Regions from separate parts of the Veillonella sp. AF13-2 genome, predicted to be linked through region 2. Evidence: riboswitches for the same ligand, from Rfam matches in the RefSeq annotation. Region 2 holds a riboswitch; each other region holds the start of a gene.
What was found. Region 2 has a riboswitch for cobalamin ahead of DWV85_RS05205 (methylmalonyl-CoA mutase family protein). Riboswitches for the same ligand answer to the same signal wherever they lie in the genome.
Positions count from the first base shown of each region.

Region 1: linked by a shared signal. The riboswitch ahead of DWV85_RS06645 (ABC transporter substrate-binding protein) and the one ahead of DWV85_RS05205 (methylmalonyl-CoA mutase family protein) in region 2 are both predicted to bind cobalamin.
Region 3: linked by a shared signal. The riboswitch ahead of nikB (nickel ABC transporter permease) and the one ahead of DWV85_RS05205 (methylmalonyl-CoA mutase family protein) in region 2 are both predicted to bind cobalamin.

Region 1 covers NZ_QTMT01000003.1:166,119-170,416, forward strand. Annotated here, with positions in the region: gene dgt (dGTPase) at 1-119, shown strand, start outside; gene DWV85_RS06630 (GNAT family N-acetyltransferase) at 212-676, shown strand; gene DWV85_RS06635 (GNAT family N-acetyltransferase) at 782-1,201, shown strand; gene DWV85_RS06640 (GNAT family N-acetyltransferase) at 1,395-1,877, shown strand; cobalamin riboswitch at 2,091-2,280, shown strand; gene DWV85_RS06645 (ABC transporter substrate-binding protein) at 2,482-3,654, shown strand; gene DWV85_RS06650 (ABC transporter substrate-binding protein) at 3,757-4,298, shown strand, end outside.
Region 2 covers NZ_QTMT01000002.1:285,702-289,999, reverse strand. Annotated here, with positions in the region: gene DWV85_RS05215 (DUF3829 domain-containing protein) at 104-1,003, shown strand; gene rarD (EamA family transporter RarD) at 1,094-1,990, opposite strand; cobalamin riboswitch at 2,151-2,327, shown strand; gene DWV85_RS05205 (methylmalonyl-CoA mutase family protein) at 2,617-4,298, shown strand, end outside.
Region 3 covers NZ_QTMT01000002.1:52,598-56,895, forward strand. Annotated here, with positions in the region: gene nikC (nickel transporter permease) at 1-660, opposite strand, end outside; gene nikB (nickel ABC transporter permease) at 660-1,598, opposite strand; cobalamin riboswitch at 1,743-1,930, opposite strand; gene potE (putrescine-ornithine antiporter) at 2,334-3,665, opposite strand; gene argH (argininosuccinate lyase) at 4,255-4,298, opposite strand, start outside.

The DNA.
Region 1 (4,298 bases), on a different contig from region 2:
TTTTGATAAAAGAGTGGTGGCTTAGAGCTCACTTGATTATTGACCATATTAGTGGTATGACCGATGAGTTTGCGTTAGAAACCTATCAAATGTTAGAAGGTATTCAATTAATGAGATAACTAATCGAAAGGGCTCAAACCTAACGATAACTATTAATAAATAGATAATGAATTATAATAGTTTGATATATGGAATAGGTAAATAAGATTAAATGATTAAAATTGTTGATGGAAAACCTTATTTAGATCAAGTAAAAGAGCTAATTACAGAGTATACGCAATGGCTTGGTCGAGATTTATCCTTTCAGGATTTAGATAAGGAATTAGCCGATATTTCTGAAAAATATACAGCGCCAAATGGTGAATTATTGGTTGCTATTGATGATAATGATGTGGTGCTCGGCATGGTAGCGTATTATCAGCATAGTGATACACGCTGTGAAATGAAACGCCTCTACGTACGTCCTGCAGGGCGTGGACATGCGTTAGGTGATCGTCTTATTGAAAGCATCATGGACCGCGCTAAGGCCTCTGGATATAAAGAAATGGTGCTAGATACAATTGAACCGTTGCAGGCAGCGATCCATTTGTATAAGAAGCATGGCTTTGTTGAATGCGAGCCGTATTATCATAACCCTATGGACGATGTTATCTATATGAGCAAGGAACTTGATTGATAGAGACTATTTAGTTTAATAGAGCTTATTTGTCTTATAGTCTATTTAAATGGTAGATACCAGTTTATTGATAGCGCTATCTTGGGATTCATTGGAGGAGCTTTTATGGGGATTACATATACAGACGAAAGAAAATTTACACCCCAACAGGTAGCAGAGTTATTTCTATCTGTTCGCTGGGTGGTAGGCAAGTATCCTGATAGATTGCACAAGGCACTAATGAATTCATCGCGCGTGATTTCTGCTTGGGATGGAGATCGTTTAATAGGTCTTATTCGTGTCATGGATGATAGCGAGCTGGTATGCTTCATAAACTATGTGCTAGTTCATCCTGATTATCGGGGACAAGGTATTGCAGGGCACTTGCTTGAAATGGTGAAAGACGCTTACAAATCGTATTTGTACATCAATGTTATGATTGGTGAAAGTCAGAATGCTCCATTTTATGAAAAGCACGGATTTAAGATTAAAGAGGACTCATTACCAATGCAGTATCGAAATGTGCCGAAATATACGAAAAAGTGAATTTAGTAAATATAAGATTTAGCAGAAAAAGGCTACACGTAACATCTCTACGTGTAGCCTTTATAGCGTAAAGCGTTTATACTAAAAATGATTTATTTTAGTTGACTTATTTTAAAATGTGCTTTATACAAATATATAAATACATAAGTATATAAGCAAATAAGTACATAAGTACATAAAGAAGGATATTAATATGTTAATACGAAAAGCGACAACCGCTGATTTAGATTTAGTGACACATATAGAAGCCACTTGTTTTCCGCCTGCCGAGGCTGCACCTCGTGAGGCTTTTAAGGAACGATTAGACCATTATGTAGGTCATTTTTTAATTGCCTTTGACAGCGATACACCTATTGGTTTTATCGATGGTTTTGTAACGGATGATGAAATCTTAACGGATGAGATGTTTGCTGATGCTTCTTTGCATAACCCTAACGGCGCATGGCAGATGATATTTGGCTTAAATACAATGCCAGAGTATCGGAATCGCGGTGTAGGTGGTAAGTTAATTGAGGCGTTTATCGACCTTGCGAGAGAAGAAAAACGTAAGGGTGTGATTCTAACCTGTAAGGAAGAAAAGATTCCTTATTATGCCAAGTTTGGCTTTGTAAATGACGGTGAGTCTGAGTCGAATCACGGCGGTGCTAAATGGTATCAGATGCGCGTTGAGTTTTAGCACCTTTGTTATGGCAATGTAGTTATTAATAGATAAAAATAAATTATAGAATTTGACGGATATTTTTACAGATTGTCCTAATGAGAAGCTAAAACACCGCTTAGTGGTTGAGTTTTAGCTTCTTTTTTGCTAAAAAGTGTAGATTATATAAGGATAGAAGTACCCCTATACGTTTATTGACACTGTATATCCCTCATGCTACGATGAGGAAAATCACATATGATTGGGTTAGGTGTCTATTGACTTAATAGAGAATTTGGTACAAGCCAAAGCGGTCACGCCACTGTAACAGCGAGGTACTTTGCATAGAGGGTAAAATGCTCTCGGTCACTGAAGTTTTTGGGAAGGCGCAAAGTAACGTTGAACTGGAGCCAGGAGAACTGCCTAATTAACAATTGCCAATTGACCTGCGAGAGACAGGGATGGGGATTGATATAGATGAATTTATACTAGCTATGCATAGTTGAAAGCTCATACTATATGCTAGCTTATTAGGCGTGGTAGTTAGTCTAACTGAGATGACAGCCCGTTTCCTCTTCGTGGGGAAACGGGCTTTTTATGTGCACTTATAGTGATAGTTTTAGTTGAGAGAAGAGAGGTACTTATGTTCAAACAAAAGAAGTTTATGGCGTATTTAGCCACGGTTTTCCTCCTAATTGTTAGTATGCTCATCGCTGCATGTGCAGGTTCTAGCGAAACAAAAAAAGATACGGCGCAAAATAACAAGCCAATCGAAATCACAGACGTAACAGGTCGTACGGTAACGCTTAAAAAGCCAGCAGAGAGAGTTGTCTTACAATGGAGTGGTGCTGGTGGTCCATTCTTTACGATTTCTGCCCTTATGGGTAAAGATACTCCAAAGGTTATTGCCGGTATGGATACATCTTTGCAGGATTACAGGGCGGATATGTGGAAGCACTTTACTGCTGAAATGCCTGAGCTAGCTAAGATTCCAGTAGTGGGTACAGTCGGTGATAAAACATTTAATGCTGAGCAAGTTGTGGCATTAAATCCAGATGTTATTTTTATTCCTGTAGATTTGAAAGATCAGTACGAGTCTGATGCAAAGCCAAAAATGGATGCTGCTGGTATCCAAACTATTTATATAGATTACCATGCTGAAAAACTTGAAAGTCATCAAAAATCCATTGAAGCCATCGGTAAGGCTTTAGGTAAAGAGGAACGTGCCGCAGAAATCAGCAAGTTCTATACGGATCGCGTGACAAGAGTTCTCGATCGTGTTAGTAAAATTAACAAACCAAAACCAACAGTTTATCTTGAAGTTGGGATGAATGGTCCGGAAGAATTTGGTAATTCCTTTAGTAGTAATTACTCTTGGGGGGCATTAGCTACTATGGCTGGTGCTGATGTAATCACAAAAGATGCTATTAAAAAGTCATCTCCAATTAATCCTGAGTTTGTATTGGAAAAGAATCCAGACATCATTATGATTATGGGTTCTTACTGGCCTAAGAAACCAACTTCTATGCGTTTAGGTTTTGAAGCTACTGAAGATTCGTCTCAGGCGTTGTTGAAAGCTTTCACCACAGAACGTCAAGGTTGGAGCGAATTAAAAGCCGTAGAGAATAAACAAGTTTATTCCGCCCATCATGGTCTTCCACGCGAAGTATTTGATGCGGCCGTATTCGAATATTTAGCAAAAACATTTTATCCTGAAGAGTTTAAGGATGTTGATCCAGAAGCTACACTTAAAGAGTTCTATGACAAATTCTTGCCATTCTCTTATAGTGGCATCTGGTTTATGCATATGAATTAGGGTTGTGTTGTGTGTGAAGGAGCTGATGATGTAAAACCCCAAATAAATGCTGTTATATATTGTGTTTATTAGAACTTATTAAGTTTGGAATCGAGGTATTCTATGGTTAAGAAAAAGAAATTTATGGCTTATCTTGCCACGGTGCTCCTGCTAGTTGTGAGCATGATTATGACAGCTTGTGGTGGTCCAGCAGATACGAAAAAGGATGCGGCACAATCTGGCAAACAAATTGAGATTACAGACGTAACTGGTCAAAAGGTTACGTTGAAAAAGCCAGCAGAACGCGTAGTAGTTCAATTGAGTGCTTCTGGTGGTGCGTTCTTGACTATGGCTGCGTTGCAAGGTAAAGATGTGGCTAAGACTATTGTTGGTATTGACCCTTATTTAAGCAAATTGCGTACAGATATGTGGGATCGCTACAAATCTGAAGTGCCAGAGTTGGAAAAAATTCCTCTCATTGGTAACGTAAATGATAAAACATTTGATGTGGAAAAAGTAATTTCCTTAAACCCAGATGTTATCTTCATGCCTTTATATTTCAAAGATCAATATGAAGCTGATTACAAACCTAAAATCGATGCAGCTGGCATTCCTACTATCTATATCGATTACCATGCGGAAAAGCTTGAAAATCACCAAAAATC
Region 2 (4,298 bases):
GATAAATGACCTTTATATATTAATCCTATTCATAAAAATCATATTAGTATATAATTAATATGTATAAATTAGGTTGTATATTGATGGAAGGAGAGGATTCATCATGAAACCATTTGGTAAAAGGGTAGCAATGGCTGTGTTGTGTGCGGCGACATTGACATCTCCATTTTTTTTGAGCGGTTGTAGTATGTCAGAATTATGGCAGGGGACTGAACAGAGCCGTAAGGAAATTGCGCAGCGGTCTGAGCAGGATCAGGTGCAGTTATTTAATCAATATGTGAAAGCTGTAAGCCGATACAATCGCATGGCTGTCATGTTTGATTATGCGAATACGCCAACTCTTAATGAGTTAAAAGCGGGGCAGCATTTAACTGTATTTAGTGCACCGAACTTTAAGCAGCTACAAAAAGAATTAGAAGAGGCTAAGCAAGCAGGTATTCCGTATGATGAAATGAAGGAGCCTTTAGATAAGCTGCTTTCAAAATTGAACGAAATTACACCGGTAGCGGAAGAGCTTGATGCATACTATAAATCTAAAGGGTATACGACAGACAACTATGCTAAGGAGCAACAGTTAGGCCCTAAATATGTTCAATTGTATGAACAATTTGTTCCTATTTATGCTGATTTTGATAATGTTATGCATAAAATCAATACAGACCGCTTGCAACAACGGTTACAACAATTGCGCGATGCAGGCAAGAAAAATGCTGCTGCAGCACAAGAGGTCCATTTGCGACTTACTGCGGTCTTAGAAAAGATCGATAGTGAAAAACAACTAGATGTAAATGCTATCAATCAAGAGTTGCAATCTATTGGTGATGTATCAAATGGTATTACTAGTCCTAAGTATGATTCTGTTAAGACCTCTGTAAACTCTACGATTGGTGCAATCCGTACCTATATGGGTTCGAAACAAGATAATGACTATAATCGTATGATTGAGGCCTATAACCATTACATTTCTAATCTGAATACGACCAATATGAATGAGTTAGATTAAAATAAGTTAGATTAATACGTCTATATAAAAGAAAGCTGTATCAAATGAGGATATCATTTGATACAGCTTTTTAGTTGATTAGTAGATGTATTACTTTTTAAGGCTAATGCGCGTTGTAATTTGGCTTGATAACGAGAATAATACTAAGGCTATCCAGATACAACTGAAGGCAATCATCTGCGGTGTGCCAAAGCTTTCACCAAAGTAAAAGATGGCTAGCAACAAGGCAATGGTAGGGGATACATATTGCAAGAAGCCTAGTAGATTGAGCGGTAATAGCTGTGCACCATAGGAGAATAGCACCAATGGGACAGATGTAGTTAGACCGCAAGCTATGAGCAACATGGTCGTATACCAGTCTGTGCTGAAATAGGACCACACGGTATTATCGATTATGGTCGTATATAGTAAGGCTAGCGGTGTTAATAGCCAAGCCTCAAAGGCGATGCTCGTAAAGGGCGAGATGAGCAGTTTCTTTTTTACGGCTCCATAGAGACCGAAGGAAACGGCGAGGATCATCGATACTAACGGTAAGGATCCCACTTGATAGGTGAGCAAGGCGATACCGATGGTAGCGATGAGGACACTTAGCTTTTTCGGTATAGATAGAACCTCTTTAAATAGGATGACACCTAATACTACATTAAAGAGTGGATTGATGTAATAACCAAGGCTCGTGTTCATAACTTGATTATTGGCGATGGCCCAAATGTAGGTGAACCAGTTTACACTGATGATGACTGCCGCCACTAAAAGTAGGAATAGTTGTGAACGTTGTTCTTTTAGTAATTGAAAGTCCTTTTTGAATTGCTTAAAATGTAGACCAAATACAACGATAGCCATACAAACACCTGACCAGATAATGCGCTGTGCCAGTATATTATACGGTGAAACATGGTTTAATAATGCCCAATATAGAGGGAGTAAGCCCCAAATGATATAACAACTAAGGGCTGTGATTAACCCTTTTTTACTTGTATGTTCCATAATGCCTCCTCGTGATAGTATTTATTATATCACTAATTCTCAAATCATGCGTTTTAGTTATTGCATATGATTTTCAGTTATAACTTTAGTTTTGGTACTTATGATTAAATGTTATGTTCATTGACTTTGTGCATATTGTTACACTATATTGGACTTAGAACAACGAATATAGAGAATAGGTGTCGCAAGACTTAATAGAGAAATCGGTATAAGCCGATGCGGTCCCGCCACTGTAAGGATGAGTCTGCTTTCATACATGTCACTGGAGTAATCTGGGAAGGCGAAAGCGAGGTGATGATCCCGAGCCAGGAGAACTGCCTATTTGATAATCACCGTTATGTACCTACGAGCGATAGGAAGGGGATTGGGGTATGCTGGATACAGTATTTTTAGTGTACCTTTCAATAAGAAACCTTACGTGTCACTTTTAGGTGGCACGTTTTTTATTGCCCTTAGAGTGGATGTTGAGTATAGGAATCAGGTTTTATAGATATCAAACAGATGGACACATTTTGAGGTTGATGTGGTCCAATAAGATAAAGCTCGATTGATTCATATATCTAACAATTCGCAGGTACGGTGCGCTGTTTCTCGGTATGGTTTCGAGTTGAAAAGGAGGCACATATATGTCTGACAAAAAGACTTCAAAGGATGCTGAACGCGATTTATTAGCACCTGTATCCTTTGATGAGTTTAAGAAACCTACGTATGAACAATGGCAGACCGAGGTTGAAAAAGCGTTAAAGGGTGGCGACTTTCATAAGAAGATGTTCACTAAAACCTATGAGGGAATTACGTTACAACCAATTTACACGCCTGCATTGCATGGAGAAAAAATTCCAAAGGGTGTATATCCTGGAGCAGGTGAGTTCCTACGTGGCACAAAGGCAAGTGGTTATATTAAAGACTCTTGGGGCGTATCCCAATATGTAGACGAATCCTTTCCTAAGGATGCTAATCATGCAAGTTTATACGAAATTGTAAAAGGTGGCACCATTCACAATATTCGCCTTGATGAAGCAACACGCCATGATCAAGATGTGCAAGTAGGCGCAGCTGTTGGTATCGGCGGTACATCTCTGTCTACTATGGATGATTGTAGACAATTGATTGAGCGTTTTAATTTGAAGGAAAATCCTTTATACATTGAAACAGGTGCTTCTGCAGCTATCTTGCTCGGTATGTTAGCGGCTACGGTGAAAGGCTCTAAAAAACAGACTTCTGACTTGAAAGGTCTCGTTGGTGCAGACCCTATTGGTGTTTGGGCTAAAGATGGCACATTGCATATGTCTTTAGATACAGCCTTTGATGAAATGGCACATACTGTTGTATGGGCTAAAGAACAAGCTCCAGAGCTTAAAACTGTACTCGTATCTGGCGATGTATATGCTAATGGCGGCGCTAATGATGTGCAAGAGGTTGCGTATACATTGGCAACAGCCGTTTGCTACGTGCGTCAATTAGCACAACGGAACATCGATATTCATACTATTGCTAACAGCATGATGTTTACATTCTCCTTGGGTGCAAACTTCTTTATGGAAATTGCTAAATTGCGTGCATTGCGCGTACTTTGGGCGCGCATCATGGAAGCGTTCGGTGCTGAAGAAGCTGACCGTGCCGTTCATGTACACGGCAGAACATCGGCTTTCACAAAAACTGTATACGACCCATATGTAAACTTGTTGCGTAATACAACACAAGCATTCTCTGGTGTTGTAGGCGGTTTGAACAGTCTTGAAGTGTCCCCATTCGACCAACCAATTCGCAAGGCTGACGATTTCTCTCGTCGTATTGCCCGTAACATCCAAGTTATGTTGCAAACTGAGTTCGAGTTGCGTCAACCGGTGGACCCTGTAGGCGGTTCCTGGTATGTGGAAACATTGGCAGCTGAATTATGCGAAAAAATTTGGGCTGAGTTCCAAACTATTGAGTCTAAAGGTGGCATCATAGCAGCTTTGAAAGAAGGCTATCCACAAGCTCAAGTTAAAGCAGTTCTTGATGAACGCTTCAAAAACCTTGCATTCCGCAAAGATGTGGCTGTAGGTAACAACATGTATGCGAACATGACTGAAGAATTGCTTGATCCAAAACCAGAAAATCAAGAAACATTGCGTCAAAAACGGGTTGCTCAAATCGAAGAGTACTTGGCGAGTGCGGAGCCAGATGCGGTTGTGAAAGCACAGGCTACCCTAGAAGCAGGTACTACGGAACCAGGCGCTTTGATTGGCCTTATTGAACTCGGTGCATTACATAAATTAACAATACGTCAAATCCGGAAGGCTTTAGACGCTGGTGATATTGCTTC
Region 3 (4,298 bases), 230 kb from region 2:
TGGTGGCTGTGCACCAAAACCAAGGAAGGAAAGCCCTGCCACCTCAATCATGATGGCCCCAATATCAAGTGCACCTGTAGTAACAACAAGAGGCATAATATTAGGAATAATATGTCGTCTTAAGATAGTTGCCGTAGACGCCCCCATCATAACCGCAGCCGTTACATATTCTTCACCACGTACTTTTAACGTCATAGAACGTACTAAACGAGCATATTTTGCCCAACCTACTACAGATAAGGCCAAAATCGTATTCACAATGCTACCACCCAAAATACCAGCAATAGCGATGGCTAAAACAACACCTGGAAAGGATAACATAATATCAGCAAGGCGCATGAGAACCATTTCGACTTTGCCGCCGAAATAGCCTGCTATAGCACCGATGATAGTACCAATACTCACCATGATAACGACGATGGATACGCCCATGAACAAGGATAATTGAGTACCGTAAATGATACGAGATAATACATCACGTCCTAATTTATCTGTACCAAACCAATGTTGGCTGCTTGGTGCTTGCAATGCCTGACTTATATTTGAGGTGAAAGCATCGCCCGGTGCAAGCCAGGGTGCAAAGATAGCGATGAGAACAATGATAATCATCAACCCACTATAGAAAGAGAACAATTTATGTTTTTGAATAAATTCTGCCATTATGCTCTCTCCCTTTTCAATCTAGGGTCTAATAAGATATATGATGCATCAACCAATGCGTTAATACACATATATGCTAAAGCAACCCACAACACAAAACCTTCGATCAATGGATAATCGCGCATGGTAATAGCATAAATTGCCATATTCCCAAGTCCCGGCCAAGAGAATACCATTTCTACGACTGCCACACCACCTAGTAACCAACCGATAAGAACACCAAGAATAGTGATGAGTGGTAACACCGCATTAGGTAAAATATGACCGAATAAAATTTTTATCTCACTAACACCGCGAGCACGAGCGCCAATAACATAATCCTTTTGCATTTCCTCAAGGATAACGAGCCGCACTTGACGCATGTATTTAGACCCAACAACAACTGCCAAAGTAATAGCGGGCAAAATAACACCAGACGCAGTCACGCGAGAGGATGCAATCGGTACAAGGCCTAATTTAAGACCGAAGATGTAAATCAGTATAAGACCTAACCAGAACGTAGGCATAGATACGCCTACGAAAGATAGAAATCTCAACACATAATCAACCCATTTGTTACGATTTAAGGCGCTTATAATACCTGCAGGCAATGCATAGAGCAGCGTAAATACTAAAGCCGTACCCGCTAACATTAATGTACCTGGTAAAGCCTCCAACATACGATCTACTACTGGTTTTTTAGCAGAATAACTCATCCCTAAATCACCTTGTGCGACATTGACGACCCAGTTTGCATACTGTACTACAAATGGTTTATCTAACCCAAGCTGAGCTCGAGTTTCATCGATAAGCTCCTGAGATACGATAGAATCTGCCGTTTCAAGTAACATCGTTACTGGGTCACCTGGTGCTAAATAGGTGAGACAAAATGTCAAAAATGTGATGCCAAACAAGGTAACAATAAATTGCCCCAATTGTTTGACAAAGCGTTTGCCCATAGGCGCCTCCTAAACTCTCTAAACACTAACAACAATTCAAATGACAAACTAATGGTACTAGCTTTTTTATATAGCGTTGAAGCTTAAAGGCTAGGGAACGAAAAAAGGCTAGTCGCCCGACTAACCTAAATTAAGCACAGCATATGCATACCATACCTTTAGAGCAGGCTTTCTGACTCTGATTCATCGCAACATTTCGGCCTTCCCAGTTTCCCAGTGACCCTATAATGAAACCTTGCTCCTCATTACAGCTATTTGCATAGTATGGGTTTTTCACCCATTTTCCTCTTTTACGCTCGGTAAATACCGACACTCACTAGTTCATTCATTTTTATCGATTATAAATATACTATATTAATACTCTATTTGCAATACATATACCCCTTATGGGTATATGTATTTCGCGTATTTTCAATATAGTTTTTATACTGATAAAAAATATTAATTAGTGATTAAATTCATAATCCTGCATAAAATTATATAAATTAACTTATATAAATAATTTTTTATTTATATTTACTGTATATGACGGTATATATATTAATTTTAATAATAATAAAATAATGTAAAACTTTATTATAAAATCTTTTTATACACAGCGAAAATTTGATTAATAATAATACTCTTTATGTTTTTTCATATCTGGCTCGCATTAATTATAAGTCTAATGCATGATTATGATAAAAAAAGAGGCTATACCAAGTAATAGCCTCTAATAAGACGAGATATATTCAGTTAATCAATACTTTGTTGTAAGCGGTGTGCTCTGCGTGTATCCCACGCTTTACGCAAAACATAAATCACCAAACCTATGCTTACTGCCACCGCACTACCTACCATAGCATCAAAACCACATGCGTAGATTGCATATAGACAATAAAGAACGCCTATACCGAACAAGTAATTAGAGCGTTTAATACGACTTTCAGCTACGCCAGCCATACGCATCATTGTAGGTACTGCCAAAATGCACAATACATACGGTACTACGTTAGTTACAACCGCTAAGTTTACTAAGATTTCAAATTGCTCACGCAAGGATTCGCTTGCAGTGAACAAAGTAAGTAATGTTTCAACAGCGAGTAAAATCAATACGCCACGAACAGGAGCATCTTTGCTATTTACACGGGCAAATATTTTAGGGAAGTAACCATATTCTGCTGCGCTTTTGAATACACGGGACAATGTGAATTGCCAACAAAGTAAAGCACCAAAGCAAGAAATAACCATAGCAGCCATAACAATGTTCGCAATAGTATCATTGAACATGTATACGAATGTCAAACCGAATGGTGCGTTAGAATTTAATAAGTCAACGTTCGGCACAATACCTGCCATAACGTTTGTGGACAAGATATAAACCACTGCCACTGCTAATGTACCTGCCACTGTAGCGATAGGTACATTTTTCTTTGGATTCTCAACAGCATCAGCATTAGCCGCTGCGGACTCAAACCCTAGGAAGCCCCATAAAGTTAGGGAAATAGATTGTTTTACCGCATCATAAAGCGGAAGATCATTTGGGTTCCATGCCGCCCAATAGATAGATGGATCGAACCAATGCCAGCCAATTGTACCGATTAATAAAACCGGAACAATAGAACCCCAAATAGTCATGTTGCTGAGTCGACCTGTAAAGCGATTACCTCTAAAGTTTAAAATCGCTGCAAACCACAAGAGCACAATTGTTACTTGACTTGTTTGTGTCGCATTGAGGTCAACACCAAAGAAAGCTGCGCCATAACCTACGGCAGATACCGCGATGGCGATATTAGCAATGATGAGAGATATGCTGTAAGCATAGCTCGCCATAAAATGTCCAGTTTTACCGAAGCGATGTTCTGCATAACCGCCCATGCCCCCTTGTTTTTGGGAGAACATACCCGCTTGAGCAAAAATATACGCTAGTAAAAGCGCACCCACAGCTGTCACGAGCCAAGATAAAACTGAAATAGTACCAACTTGAGCCAAATTAGTTGGTAACATAATGATCCCAGCTCCTAGCATATTGGCTGCTACCATTGTGGTTAGCTGGAATACAGACATTTTTTTAGCGGTGGTTTTCATGTATCAATCCCCTTTCACTAAGGTGAATTTTTTCTCGTCCATAATTCACTTAAAATATATATACCGCTAAGTAAATCCAGTTCGTGCTGTGATGGGCTTGAATGTGAATTTACCGTTTTTATTCTTATTACGAGTTAAATAATAACACCTATGAAACCAAAATAAAAGTACTTTATTGGCGGACAAGCTATATTACACGAATTGAATAAATTATAGGTAATTTATCAACTAAAACGAAGAGAACTCATTTTAATTGCGGCAAAGTATATTTTTACCCTATTTTATTCTGTGTATAGATGTAATTTTTCCTATCTATCACGGTTATAGTTTCCTAGTACAAGACTATTATTTCCTCACAGTCCACTATATGTGTACACGCAAATACATCATTTTAATAGTTAATTATCAATTAGAATTATGGGATTTATAGGTATCGTCTAGCTTTTAAATAAAAAATCGATATACATATAAGTATAATAGGCAATATTAGCCCCTTAATGAAATCCTTATATGTATATCGATCTTATTTTTTCAGATTTTATTGATAACTATTCTTTATTTTTATCTACTGCTTATTCCGCACTAAGCTCTACTCTTGTACAGATTCAACGATTGCTTTCCATTCAGCAATTT